2 regions of the Roseburia sp. genome follow, and region 2 is predicted to be linked to the other one. Evidence: predicted binding sites of a transcription regulator. Region 2 holds the regulator's gene; the other holds the start of a gene.
What was found. The regulator Rex, encoded in region 2, represses fermentation and respiration genes when NADH is low (regulators of the CRP and FNR family bind a similar motif). The targets are predictions, from matches to a motif close to ATTGTTAANTANTTAACAAT.
Positions count from the first base shown of each region.

Region 1: a site for Rex is predicted at 5,463-5,482, ahead of ACDD58_RS15480 (iron-sulfur cluster assembly scaffold protein). Genes of this name have one in related genera too.

Region 1 covers NZ_JBGLEJ010000005.1:874,755-882,367, forward strand. The annotation lists gene ACDD58_RS15450 (YhgE/Pip domain-containing protein) at 1-519, opposite strand, end outside; gene ACDD58_RS15455 (hypothetical protein) at 634-1,086, opposite strand; gene ACDD58_RS15460 (DNA methylase) at 1,083-2,612, opposite strand; gene ACDD58_RS15465 (HI0074 family nucleotidyltransferase substrate-binding subunit) at 2,859-3,293, opposite strand; gene ACDD58_RS15470 (nucleotidyltransferase family protein) at 3,274-3,555, opposite strand; gene ACDD58_RS15475 (GGGtGRT protein) at 3,700-4,710, opposite strand; gene ACDD58_RS15480 (iron-sulfur cluster assembly scaffold protein) at 4,729-5,421, opposite strand; gene ACDD58_RS15485 (YARHG domain-containing protein) at 5,569-7,131, opposite strand; gene ACDD58_RS15490 (methyl-accepting chemotaxis protein) at 7,153-7,613, opposite strand, start outside.
Region 2 covers NZ_JBGLEJ010000005.1:665,657-673,269, forward strand. The annotation lists gene ACDD58_RS14490 (isopropylmalate/homocitrate/citramalate synthase) at 105-1,493, shown strand; gene ACDD58_RS14495 (GntR family transcriptional regulator) at 1,504-2,163, shown strand; gene ACDD58_RS14500 (NADP-dependent isocitrate dehydrogenase) at 2,178-3,389, shown strand; gene abc-f (ribosomal protection-like ABC-F family protein) at 3,386-5,323, shown strand; gene ACDD58_RS14510 (redox-sensing transcriptional repressor Rex) at 5,448-6,101, shown strand; gene ACDD58_RS14515 (NAD(P)H-hydrate dehydratase) at 6,188-7,613, shown strand, end outside.

The sequences.
Region 1 (7,613 bases), 210 kb from region 2:
ATTGCTTGCAAGCACTTCTATAAACTGTTCATTGATACTCTGTTTTAAGGTTGATACTGCAGAATCCGTGATCTTTGTTGCTACGGCATTCTTTTTTTCGTTCTCATAATAAGAAATAGTCGGCCCCTTAAAATCTTCCCGGAACACGTTATACATACTATATGTAAAATCAGAACTGATGATGACTGCCGCATAATATTCGCCACTATAGACGCCTTCTAAAGCCGCATCTTTCGTGTCTGTAAATACCCATCCGATCTTATCATTTTCCTTTAAGCTCTCAATGACCGAATCACCCATATTCACAGTGGTTCCATCATCCATCTGATATCCTGCATCTTCCGTAGCTACCGCAATTTTGATATTTTTTGTATTCGCATACGGATCCCAGTTCGAGTAAATATTAAACCATGCATATAGCGATGGTATGATACAAAGACCTATTGCGATTATCAGTGCAAAAGGATTGCGCACCAGTCTCTTCATATCCCCGCTAAAAATATGCCATATATTTTTCATGCCTCACAAGCTCCTTAACTTTTCCATATTCTTCTTCAATAGCGCAAAAATCCCTATTATCGGGAAATTATACCATCCGGAATATCGATTGTCAAATTTACCGCTCTTATCCCTTCACTCTGCATCTTTAAATATTTCACCGTCTATTTCAAAAATAAATTGCAGGGGAACTTCCGTTCTATCCTCAAATATAAGTCTGTGATGACAGGTATCTATTTTCCGCACTCTGCCACAGTGTGTAACATAGGCCCCGCCGTCTTTCTTTTCATCCGGCACAAAATAAGTAAGCGTAATCTCCGGTTTTTCCGTAAAATGTTCCAGTAAACAGCGCATTTTTTCATCAAGCTGTTCTTTTTTATCCTCATCAAGTTCTAAAAAATCTTCTGTCCGTCTTGCCGTCTCACGGATTGAATCCTCATGTCCCGTCAGTGCTGCAAAAGGAGAAAATTGCGCTGCTCTGTCTAACAATGCCATCTGCGGATGTTTTACAGAAACATGGTGTGGCAGATTGATGATATCATCATATTTGTGTGTTTCTTTTTCTTTAAACAGATTTTGTTCCCTCATGCTTTGTGTCCCCCGATCTGCCTGTTACGTTCCATGCTTGTAGCGCCTTCCTGAAGATTCATCCCCTTTAACATGGCATTTTTCCCATATTTCTTTTTTACACTGAGAACTGCCTCCTGAAGTTTTCTCTCTTTTTCCATTTTTTCCTTTTCCGCCTGCTTTTTTTCTTCTAATGCCGCATAATCCGTAAACAGATCCAACTGTTCAAATGTATCATCCTGTTTTGCTGAAGTTTCATCCGACAGTCTGCAGGCGACAACATAAATCCGGCGGATCAGAAGATCTGGATCTACGATACGGTCATATAACTCCATAACAGCATCCATAATCTGTTTGGTCGATGAAGTCCGGCTTTTCAGATTGATCGTACCGTGAGCGTGTTTTGGCACTTTTCTTCCATAACGGTCAATGGTCACTTCCCCATGATATGCATTTTTACGCTTCGGATCAGTCAGATTATCGATATCATAACCGATGGTAAGTACCATCTGATCTGTAACCAGATGTTTGTCCACAAGATCCAGTACAAGCAGATCCGTCATTTCCCGGACGATCAGCTTTCCCTTTTCAAATTCATATGGACACTGTAATACCTGCCCGGAACTAATGCTGTTTGTCTCCGGCTTGTACGCCTTGATCAGATCGATCGTGGTCGGCTCATACCCCCATGCATGATCGATCAGAAGTTCTGCATTGATGCCAAACATCCTGTATAGCAGATCTTCGTTATAAAAATCCTGTTCCCTCCCCAATGAACAGCGGGCAATATCTCCCATTGTATACAGTCCTGCCGCCTCTAATTTTTTCCGGTATCCACCGCCAACCCTCCAGAAATCTGTCAGCGGTCTGTGATCCCACAGCAGCCGGCGGTAACTCATCTCATCAAGCTCTGCGATCCGCACTCCATTTGCATCCGGTGTCACATGTTTTGCAACAACATCCATCGCAACCTTGCACAGATAAAGATTCGTACCGATACCGGCGGTTGCCGTAACACCGGTTTCTTTTAAAACATCCTGAATCATTTTCTCTGCAAGCTCCCTTGCACTCATCTGATATGTTTTCAGATAATGCGTTACATCCATAAATACTTCATCCACGGAATAAACATGCATATCTTCCGGTGCTACATATTTTAAATAAATATCATAGATCCGGTTACTTTCTTCCATATAAAGCGCCATGCGCGGTGGTGCTGTAATATAAGTCAGTTCCAGTGCCGGATTATTTTTCAGTTCCTTGTCATCTGCTGATTTTCCTGTAAACATTCCACCGGCAATCCGGCTTCTCCGCTCCTTATTGACCTGTTTTACTTTCTGCACCACTTCAAATAATCTTGCACGTCCCGGAATACCGTATGCCTTTAATGACGGTGATACCGCAAGGCAGATCGTTTTCTCCGTTCTGCTCTCGTCTGCCACGACAAGATTTGTCGTCAGCGGATCATATCCTAATTTTACACATTCTACAGATGCATAAAAAGATTTCAGATCGATTGCAATATAAATATGGGATGAATCATTCATGTCCGGACGCCGCCTCTCTTTCTGCTTCTGGTTATAGATATTATTATAGCAGAAAATATGTTCGATTATCACCCTGTTTTGGAAAAAATTGAAAATATCGGACTATATTAAAATAATGGTACTGATTCTAATAAATCATCCAAAAATAGCCACCTGGATAGTTAGTCCAAATGGCTTATAAAAAATATATCACTTTAATCTATAGATAATCTTTTTCTACAAAATACCCCTCTTCGAAACGTCCTATCAGGCTTTAAAACTGTCTTCTTCCTGCATTCCCTTTTCAAAATACTCTTCTGCTATCATTTTAAATTTATAAAAAACATCATAATACACTGTTGTTATCTTTTCAAAATTTTCTCTTGCAACTGCACCATCATAATCATGAGCAAGCAGATTTCTTGTTCTCAACATTTGCAGCCAAACATCATCATCAATCAATTTGTTTGAAAATGCCGCCTGTAAATTCGCTCTTGGCGATCCAAGCGCTATATCATTAATACCCAATACTTTGACTAAAATATCCTTCATCACTTTCCATGATAAATCAAATGTTAAATTATAATTTTGAGCAGTACCTTCTAACACAAAATCAGCATCCGGGTCTGCTGTTTTACTTTTTTTTAAATTATTCAAACTTCTGCAAAAATTTTTATATCTGTTAATATATTTGTTTTCCATACTTTGCGATATCCTCCAAAAGATACTGGTTTCGAATTGTTTTATATTCCAAAATATCTATCTTACGTAAAGTTTCTATTTTTTCTAGATCCTGTTCAAGTTTATCCATATCCACATCGCCATAAACTACAAAATCAATATCACTATATGGAGTTGCTGTATCTGTTGCGAATGAACCTATAAGAACCAATTTTTTTACACCATTTTTTTTACATATTTCTGCAACTTTTGTAATTAATATATTTACGGGCATTACATTCATGATTCTAAACTAACCCTCCCGTTTCTCAAAACATTTAGAATTCTGATAAAAGTATAAATCATATTCAAATAAATTTATACAGAAAAAGAAACGGGATTCTTGCAAATACAAAAATCTCGTTTCTTTCTATGCTTTAAATTTATCTTAGAACTTACCAGCCTTATGAGCTTCCTCAACGGAAACTGCAACTGCTACAGTAGCACCAACCATTGGGTTGTTACCCATTCCGATCAGACCCATCATCTCAACGTGAGCCGGTACAGAAGAGGAACCTGCGAACTGTGCATCAGAGTGCATACGTCCCATAGTATCTGTCATACCGTAGGAAGCAGGACCTGCTGCCATGTTGTCCGGATGAAGTGTACGTCCTGTACCACCGCCGGAAGCAACTGAGAAGTATTTCTTACCCTGCTCGATACATTCTTTTTTGTATGTACCTGCAACCGGGTGCTGGAAACGTGTTGGGTTTGTAGAGTTACCAGTGATGGAAACACCTACGTTCTCATGATGCATGATTGCAACACCTTCCTGAACGTCATCTGCACCGTAGCATTTTACAGTTGCACGAAGTCCGTTAGAATATGCTTTCTCATATACAACATTTAATTTTGCAGCTTTGTAATCATACTGTGTCTCAACAAATGTGAATCCGTTGATACGGGAGATGATCTGAGCAGCATCTTTTCCAAGTCCGTTTAAGATAACACGTAATGGTTTCTGACGTACTTTGTTTGCTTTCTCAGCGATACCGATTGCACCCTCAGCAGCTGCAAATGACTCATGTCCTGCTAAGAAGCAGAAGCACTCTGTCTCTTCCTCTAATAACATTTTACCAAGGTTACCATGTCCTAAACCTACTTTTCTGTGGTCTGCAACAGAACCCGGAATACAGAATGCCTGAAGTCCCTCACCGATTGCTGCAGCAGCATCAGCAGCTCTTGTACATCCTTTTTTGATTGCGATTGCAGCACCTACAGTGTAAGCCCAGCAAGCGTTCTCGAAACAGATTGGCTGGATTTTCTTTACCTGATCGTAAACATCAAGTCCAGCATCTTTTGTAATTTTTTCAGCTTCTTCGATAGAGCTGATACCATAGCTGTTTAACACAGCGTTGATCTGGTCAATTCTTCTTTCATATCCTTCAAATAATGCCATTTTCGTCCGTCTCCTTTCCTACTCTTCTCTCGGGTCGATGATTTTAACAGCATCTGCCACACGGCCGTACTGTCCTTTTGCTTTTTCCCATGCAGTGTTAGGATCATCGCCTTTTTTAATGAAGTCAGTCATTTTTCCAAGAGAAACGAACTGATATCCGATAACTTCGTTATTCTCGTCAAGAGCAATACCGGTTACATAACCTTCTGCCATCTCTAAGTAACGAACACCTTTCTCTTTGGTAGCGTACATTGTACCAACCTGGGAACGAAGTCCTTTACCTAAATCCTCAAGACCAGCACCGATTGCAAGACCGTCATCAGAGAATGCACTCTGTGTACGACCATAAACGATCTGTAAGAATAACTCTCTCATTGCTGTATTGATTGCATCACAAACAAGGTCTGTGTTTAATGCTTCAAGAATTGTTTTGCCCTGTAATACCTCTGCTGCCATAGCTGCGGAATGTGTCATACCAGAGCATCCGATTGTCTCAACTAAAGCTTCTTCGATTACACCATTTTTTACATTTAATGAAAGCTTGCAGGCACCCTGCTGAGGAGCACACCAGCCAACACCGTGTGTAAAACCTGAAATATCTTCAATTTTTTTAGAATGAACCCATTTGCCTTCTTCCGGAATTGGAGCTGGTTCATGTTTTGCGCCCTTTGCTACAGGACACATGTTTTCGACTTCCTTAGTGTAAATCATTTTAAGACTCCTTTCACTTAATAGAACTGTATGTATCAGACTTTGTTATACATTTAACATACCTTACTTATTTTCGCACATTTTGTTGAAATCTACAAGTCCTAATCGAAAAAAATTATCTTTATTCCGTGTATTTGTTTTTATACACTAGTCAAAGTAATTTAACTCCGAAAAAACTTCCGTGCCGGGTCTGCCGACGTTGCTGACATTTTCACCATCCACATGGATGTACCCTTCTGTTCCGTCTTTTGCACGCACATAGATCCATTCCTTTGCATCAGAGCTGATAAAGAACACATCCTGCCCGGACGAAACCGTTACCTGTTCCGAATTCTGATCCATAGCTTTCCACAACGGAAGATCCACATATAATCTGTGCGGTGTGAAATACTTGTATTGATGCATACCGCCATCCATATATTCCAGTTTCCGTGCATTGCTGTCATACCACCAGTATCCATTAAGATATGCGGTTTCAAGAATATCTGTACGGATTGTTCCATTGATTCCGTTTTGCCCGGTAAAACCATTGATTCCGCCATTCTGCTCCTTAAAAGGGAAACCATCCACTTCCCCGATAAACGCCAGCGCACTTCCGTCATACCGGTAAAAATAAGTCGCATAATCGGCACTTGGTCCATCGTCTAATACCGCGATTTCCAGAGAATTATCATATTCATCCATGTCTGTAACATAAAAGCTTTCCGTTTCTGGTGTCACCATAGCTGCATATTCACACAGTTCATATGCTGTTCCATTAACCGTAAGGACACAGGAATAACCTGAATAATCACTACTCTCTTTCACATCATAACGGATCTCTTCTTCGCTGCCATCTCCATTAAGATCCACCATAATATTCTGTCCTGTTTTATATTCTTTCGGATACGGATGCTCCTGTTCATATGCTGTTTCAGCTTCCTGTATTACCTTTAAGTTGTCTTTTTCTGTCTGGCTCAGCACAGATTCATCAAATGCATCTGCTTCTTCACTTTTTTCATACCAGGAACATGCATTAAAATAACTCTGCAGATATTCATTGGTAAAACCCCGTCCATGTCTTGCATAGATTTCATTGCGTGCTAACCATAAATCATTGTCCGACATATTGATAAGACTGTCTGCCGAAATTGTCTGTGTCATACTGACCGGAATGATATACTGGTCAGCATCTTTGTGCAGGTTCTGTGTATCAATGACCGCATTCTGTACTACCGTATCTGACTGCTGCAGCATCCCTTGATATTCATTTAAAGTATCCTCATTTTCCACATCGCAGCTCACATCCGTAGGCCTCACAACCTCATATAACACTCCATCATCGGTATATCCTAAAATACTTACACCGGCAGCATCCGGATACCATTCCGTGTCTTTGGTAATTCCAAAAAGAAACCCCGTCCCACTTTCTTTCTCATAGGATTTTTTCTGAAAAACAGAAAAACCGGTATCATCTTCTAAAATTACATACTTATCTTCCCAGCTCTCCGGGAACTGCAGCGTGATCTCTTTCCAGATATATTTTTCTTCGGCTGCTTCCATTTTTTCAGACGCACTGCTGTCTATTTCGGATTCTGTTTCATCTGTATCTGAAATTCCTGCTGTTTTCTGCTCATTGCTGTTTATTTTATTTTGTGCCATATCTGGCTCACCACACCCTGCTGTAAAAAGCAAAAGTGCGGCTGTAAACAACCACACTTTATTTTTCATATAATTATGCACTCCTTTCTGTCAGTGCAAAAACTTTTTTATATCATCTGCCGTACTGTGAATTTTCTCTACCGCATTCTGAACCTGTTTTGCAACATCAAGATTTTCTTCACTGAGTGTATGTACCTGTTCTGCACTCGCCGTAACTTCCTCAGTCGCTGCCGAAAGCTGCGAGCAGTTTACCACAATCTTATTGTTGGAATCTGAAAGTCCGCTTACCTTTTTATTGACCTCTTCAATATGGGCAACCAGCTCACCTATATTTTTATTAAGCAGATTAAATGTTTCTGACGCAGCAAGAATCTTTTCTTTCTGATCTTCCGTTGCCTGTACAGAACCTTCTACTGATACAACCACATCATTTGCATTTGCATTCAGTTCGTTTGTAATTCTCGTGATCTCTTCCGTCGAATTTTTTGTCTGTTCCGCAAGCTGTCTGATCTGCTCTGCTACAACCGCAAAACCTCTTCCGGCTTCTCCGG
Region 2 (7,613 bases):
ATACAATTATGCATGAAAAAATATTCACTCTAAAAGTAAAAATATGCATTCATGGCATAGGTGTCAATGGCACAAGTGCCATGGCAGAAAGAAGGATTTACGTTATGAGAGAAGTTGTAATGAATAAGAAAACGAATCTGCTGCAGCTTGAAGAGCATTTTTATCAGTTAGCAGATGTGAAAGAACCAAATGTATTCCATAATCTGTTCCCGTATGATGAGATCCCAAAGATCGCATTCAATGACCGAATTGTACCACATAATATGCCTGAAAATATCTGGATCACAGATACGACATTTCGTGATGGACAGCAGTCAAGGGCACCTTATACAACAGAACAGATCGTGACGATCTATGATTATCTGCATCGCCTGGGTGGACCGAAGGGTCTGATACGACAGAGTGAATTCTTTTTATATAGCAAAAAAGACAGAGATGCCGTCTATAAATGTTTAGAGCGCGGTTATAAATTTCCGGAAGTTACAAGCTGGATTCGGGCAAGCAAACAAGACTTCCAGTTAGTAAAAGATATCGGTCTGCGTGAGACAGGTATTCTGGTAAGCTGCTCGGATTATCATATTTTCTATAAAATGAAAATGACAAGAAGAGAGGTCATGAATCTTTACCTGAGTGTCATCCGTGAGTGTTTGGAGACAGGTATCAGTCCACGCTGTCATTTGGAGGATATCACAAGATCTGATATTTACGGTTTTGTAATTCCGTTCTGTGTGGAGCTTATGAAGCTGATGGATGAATATAAGATTCCAATCAAGATCCGTGCCTGCGATACTATGGGATATGGAGTGAATTTCCCTGGTGCTGTGATTCCGCGAAGTGTACCGGGTATCATTTATGGTTTGACCACACATGCAGGTGTACCTTCTGAACTGATCGAATGGCATGGTCATAATGATTTCTATAAAGCAGTTAATAACTCTACGACGGCATGGCTTTATGGAGCCAGTGGTGTCAACTGCTCCCTGTTCGGTATCGGAGAGCGTACCGGTAACACACCGCTTGAGGCTATGGTTTTTGAATATGCACAGTTAAAGGGAACACTCGATGGTATGGATACCACAGTGATCACAGAGCTGGCGGAATATTTTGAAAAAGAGCTTGGATATGTGCAGCCGAGCCGTACACCGTTTGTCGGCAGTAATTTTAACGTTACAAGAGCTGGAATCCATGCGGACGGACTTCTGAAAAATGAGGAGATCTATAATATTTTTGATACCGGAAAATTCTTAAACAGACCGCCATTAGTATCTGTTTCCAACACATCCGGTCTTGCAGGAATTGCTCTCTGGATCAACTCATATTATCATCTTCCGAAAGATAAGAGTGTCGATAAGAACTCAGAACTTGTAAAAAAAGTAAAAGTCTGGGTAGACAAGCAGTATGAGGATGGACGTGTTACGGTACTGACGGATAAGGAATTAGTAGAAGAAATTGAAAAATGCTGTAAGGAATTAAATGTAACAATAGGAGCATGAGGTGTCATATATGGGAGAGGATAATTATTCCTTAAGTTCTCGTGTGTTCCATACGATCCGTGAGAATATTTTATCCGGAAAATATGCGACAGACGAAGAACTGAAGGAAAAAAATATCGGCGAAGAGTTAGGCGTCAGCCGTACTCCGGTGCGTGAGGCGCTCCGCCAGCTTGAACTGGAAGGATTAGTCACCATCATTCCGAATAAGGGTGCTTATGTTGTAGGTATTTCCAAGAAAGATATTCAGGATATTTACGAGATACGGTCACGTTTGGAGGGACTGTGTGCAAAGTGGGCTGCGGACAATATCACAAAAGAGCAGTTAGATGAACTGGATGAAAATATATATCTGTCTGATTTCCATGCAGCAAAAGGAAATTCAGAACAAGTCGTGGAATTAGATAACCGTTTCCATGAAATTTTATATAACGCTTCTGACAGTAAAGAGCTGAAACATGTGCTGCTTGATTTTCATCATTATGTGCAGCGTGTACGTAAAATCACACTTGCAGATCCAAAACGTTCTGTGCAATCGAATCAGGAACACAGACAGATTGTGGAAGCATTAAAAAAACATGATGCCAATCTGGCAGAAAAACTTGCAAATGAGCATATGATGAACACCATTCACAATATGGACAATTACGGATGGGACAATTTATTTCAATAGAAAAGGAGAACATAATGGAAAAAATCAAAATGACAACACCACTGGTAGAGATGGACGGAGATGAGATGACAAGAATCCTCTGGAAAATGATCAAAGATGAATTACTTCTGCCGTTTATTGATTTAAAAACAGAGTATTATGATCTTGGATTAGAGCATCGTAATGAGACAAATGATCAGGTTACCGTTGACTCTGCCAATGCAACAAAGAAATACGGTGTTGCTGTAAAATGTGCAACGATCACACCAAATGCAGCACGTATGACAGAATATAATTTAAAAGAAATGTGGAAAAGCCCGAATGGTACGATCCGCGCCATGTTAGATGGAACGGTATTCCGTGCACCGATCGTTGTAAAAGGGATCGAGCCATGTGTAAAGAACTGGAAAAAACCGATCACGATCGCGCGTCATGCATATGGCGATGTATATAAAGCAACTGAGATGAAGATTCCTGGAGCAGGCAAATGTGAGCTGGTATATACAGCGGAAGATGGTACAGAGACGAGAGAACTGATCCACAACTTTACCGGAGCAGGCGTTGTTCAGGGACAGCATAACCTTTGCAATTCCATTGAAAGTTTCGCAAAAAGCTGTTTTAATTATGCACTGGATACAAAACAGGATCTGTGGTTTGCAACAAAGGATACGATTTCAAAAAAATACGATCATACCTTTAAAGACATTTTCCAGGAAATCTTTGATGCAGAGTACAAAGAAAAATTCGAAAAAGCAGGTATTACCTATTTTTATACATTGATCGATGATGCAGTTGCACGTGTAATGAAGTCTGAGGGTGGTTATATCTGGGCATGTAAAAATTATGATGGAGATGTCATGAGTGATATGGTTTCAAGTGCATTTGGTTCACTTGCCATGATGACTTCTGTATTAGTTTCCCCGGATGGATATTATGAATATGAAGCTGCACATGGAACGGTACAGCGCCATTATTACAAACACTTAAAAGGTGAGGAGACATCCACAAACTCTGTTGCAACTATTTTTGCATGGACAGGTGCACTTAAGAAACGTGGAGAACTTGATTCTAACCAGGCATTATCTGATTTTGCAGAAAAACTTGAAAAGGCTTGTATAAAGACCATTGAAGATGGTAAAATGACAAAAGACCTTGCGCTGATTACTACAAATCCGAATCCGGTTGTATTAAACAGCGAAAATTTCATCAAGGCAATCAGAACAACATTAGAGGAAAGTTTAAAATGATTTTGTCATGTCAGAGTATCTCAAAGTCTTTTGGAACAGATGAGATCTTAAAAGATGTAAGTTTTCATATTGAAGCAAACGAAAAAGCAGCGATTGTCGGCATCAATGGTGCCGGCAAGTCTACGCTGCTTAAAATTATTATGGGCGAAGAAACGTCCGATACCGGTGAAGTGATCCTTGCAAAAGATAAAACAATCGGTTATCTGGCACAGTATCAGGATGTATCGGGGCACAGAACCATTTATGACGAAGTTCTTAATGCAAGAGCTGACATCCTTGAAATGGAACAGAAACTCCGCAATATGGAGTCAGAAATGAATCAGCAGACCGGTGGGGAACTGGAAAAACTGATGGAGGTTTATCATCGTCTGAGCCACGAATTTGAACTGCAGGGCGGATATGCATACCGGAGTGAAGTAACCGGTATTTTAAAAGGACTTGGTTTTTCAGATGAAGATTTGAGCAAACAGATGAGCGAGTTATCCGGAGGACAGAAAACAAGAGTTTCCCTTGGCAAACTTTTAGTCACAAAGCCGGATGTACTGCTTTTAGATGAGCCGACGAACCATCTGGATATGGAGTCGATCCGCTGGCTTGAGAATTTTCTGCGGGCTTACAAAGGGGCTGTTGTGATCGTAGCACATGACCGTTATTTCCTGGATCGCGTTGTCACAAAAGTTGTAGAGATTTTCCAGCATAAAGCGTATGTATATCAGGGAAATTACTCGGATTTTGCGAAGAAGAAAGCAAAAGTCCGTGAAGATCTGTTAAAACAATATTATAATCAGCAGCGTGAGATCAGACATCAGGAAGAAGTTATCACAAAGTTAAAATCGTTTAACCGTGAAAAATCCATCAAGCGTGCGGAGAGCCGCGAAAAGATGTTAGACAAGATAGAACGTATTGAAAAACCGGTTGAGGACAATACAGACATTAAGATCGTGTTAGAGCCAAATGTGGTCAGCGGAAATGATGTCCTTACGGTGTCAGGTCTTGCAAAATCATATCCGCCGGTTACATTGTTTTCGGATATCTCATTCGAGATTAAACGTGGGGAGCGGGTAGCACTGATCGGCAATAACGGAACCGGGAAAACGACCATCTTAAAGATCATCAATAATCTGATACAGGCAGATGGTGGTACGGTAACACTTGGTTCGAATGTTCACATTGGATATTACGATCAGGAACATCAGCTTTTACATATGGATAAAACCATATTTGAAGAGATCTCAGATGCTTATCCAGAGCTGAATAACACAAAGATCCGCAATGTACTGGCAGCCTTTTTATTTACAAATGATGATGTGTTTAAGCGGATCTCAGATTTAAGCGGTGGTGAAAGAGGCCGTGTCTCCCTGGCAAAACTGATGCTTTCAGATGCTAATTTTCTTATTTTAGATGAGCCGACAAACCATCTGGACATTACATCCAAGGAAATTTTGGAATCTGCATTAAACCAGTATACAGGAACGGTATTTTTTGTTTCACATGACCGCTATTTTATCAATCAGACAGCAACAAGAATCCTGGAGCTGACAGGTGAAACAATTGTAAATTATATCGGAAATTATGATTATTATCTGGAAAAACATGATATTATGACGCAGTTGTATGTGAAACAGCCAGAAACTTCAGATGTGCAGCCTAAGAAACAGGATGATGCCGTTAATAAGCTCGACTGGCAGGCACAAAAAGCAGAGCAGGCAAGGATTCGTAAAATTGAAAACAGTTTAAAAAAAGCCGAGGAAGAGATTGCCGCACTTGAAAGTGAAATAAGCATGATCGATGAAGAATGTGCAAAGCCGGAAAACGCAGTTAATTCCGCAAAATTAAATGAGCTTGCAGCAAGACAGCAGGAGTGCAGGGAACGACTGGAAACCTGCTATGAAACCTGGGAAGAGCTGTCAATGCAGTTAGATGGAACTGATTGATGATATTTCCTGACAAAGCAGAAAATATCTTATTGAAAAAAGATAGTTAAATTTTTCACACATTGACAGACACAGGGGAAATCACTATAATAAACGAGAGAACGTAAGAAAGGTGGAACCTTTTGTGCAGGAAAAAGAAATATCACAGGCAGTTATCCGGAGAATGCCGCGTTATTACCGCTACCTCGGAGAACTCTTAGATGCCGGTGTAGAACGTATATCATCCAATGATCTGAGTAAACGAATGAATGTGACCGCATCCCAGATCAGACAGGATCTGAATAATTTTGGTGGTTTTGGCCAGCAGGGTTATGGTTATAATGTAAAGTTTTTATATGAGGAAATCGGTAAGATATTAGGTTTAAATGAAAGACACAATATTATTGTGGTGGGTGCAGGTAATCTTGGACAGGCACTTACAAACTATGTGAAATTTGAAAAACTTGGTTTTGTGATCATAGGACTGTTTGATGTAAATCCTGCATTGGACGGTGTGACCGTGCGTGGAATCAAAATCCGCATGCTGGATGAATTAGAGAGTTTCTGTGCAGAAAATCAGGTGGATATTGCGGCGCTTACTATGCCAAAGGAAAAGGCTGATGCCATTGCAAACAGACTAGTCGGACTTGGAATCCGCGCAATCTGGAATTTTGCGCATGTAGACCTGGAGCTCATTGATAAAAATGTTGTTGTAGAGAATGTACATCTTTCCGACAGTTTGATGCAGTTATCTTACAACATTGTCAGAAACAAAAAAGCAGAAAAAAACGGCAACTGAAAAGGGTGCCATAAATTCAGGAAGCAATTAGCTGCCGCACAGATCTTTGTGCGGCGTTTTTTGCTTATAACAGGGGGCTTATTATCATGAAGTATCTTGTAAACAGCAGGGAAATGCAAAAATATGACGTAAATACCGTTTTACATTTTAAAGTTCCGGGACTTCTTCTGATGGAGCATGCAGCAATAACATTTGTAAATGAACTCCATAAGCAAAAGGTTGATCTCTCAGAAGTTCTTATCGTATGCGGCAGCGGAAATAATGGTGGAGATGGTTTTGCGATCGCCCGCCTTTTATTTCTGGAGGGACATACTGTTACAGTTGTTTTTGCTGGAAATAAAGATCATTGCTCGGAGCAAAACAGAATCCAGCAGGATATTTTAAATGCATATGGTGTTCCTGTCTATACGGATTTACCGGAACAGATCAGACCAACAACTGTCATAGATGCACTATTTGGTGTAGGGTTGTCGAGAGACGTGACTGGTACTTATGCAGATATATTATGTTGTATGAATACACTTCCGGGAGAAAAAGTGGCAGTGGATATTGCATCCGGAATTTCTGCAGATACAGGTGCTGTCCTTGGTATGGCATTTCGTGCAGATATCACGATCACATTCGCATTTGCGAAATTAGGCAGTATTCTCTGGCCGGGAAATGAATATGCCGGCAGAGTGATCGTATGTGATATCGGTATCACGAAAGAAAGCTGGCTGGGAGAGACACCGTCAGTAATGGCATTGGAAACGAAAGATTTATTGCTGCTCCCGGAGAGAAAAAGTCATTCTAATAAAGGAAGCTATGGAAAACTTTTGCTGATCGCAGGAAGTGTCAATATGGCAGGGGCGGCAGTTTTATCTGCAAAAGCTGCTTACGCCACAGGATGCGGTCTGGTGCGTGTGCTGACGCCGGAAGAAAACAGGATTATTTTACAGAGCTGTGTTCCAGAGGCGGTTCTTACTACTTATGATAAAAATGCTGCTCCGGGGAAGGCTGTATTACAGGAGGCTTTTGATTGGGCAGATGCCATTGTGGCAGGTCCCGGGCTTGGGAAAGAAAAAACTGCTGCACAGATATTAAATTTTGTGTTAGAATATGGAACGTCACAGGAAAAGAAAGCAATTCTTTTTGATGCGGATGCGTTAAATCTGATAGCAGAGCAGAATGACTTACCAGAGGCAGATATCTGGAAAAATTTTAAAATCCCGGCAGTGATCACACCTCATCCCGGAGAGATGAGCCGGCTTACCGGAAAAACAGTCAATGAGATCCAGCATCATTTGCTTCAGACTGCTGCGGATTATGCAAAAGAATATCACGTTGTATGTGTCTTAAAAGACGAACATACCGTAACTGCACTGCCGGATGGTAAAAAATACCTGAATCTTTCTGGCAATTCCGGAATGGCAACAGCAGGAAGCGGAGATGTGTTAAGCGGTGTGATCGGTACACTTATGGCACAGAAAATAACACCTTACCAGGCGGCTCCTCTTGGGGTATATCTTCATG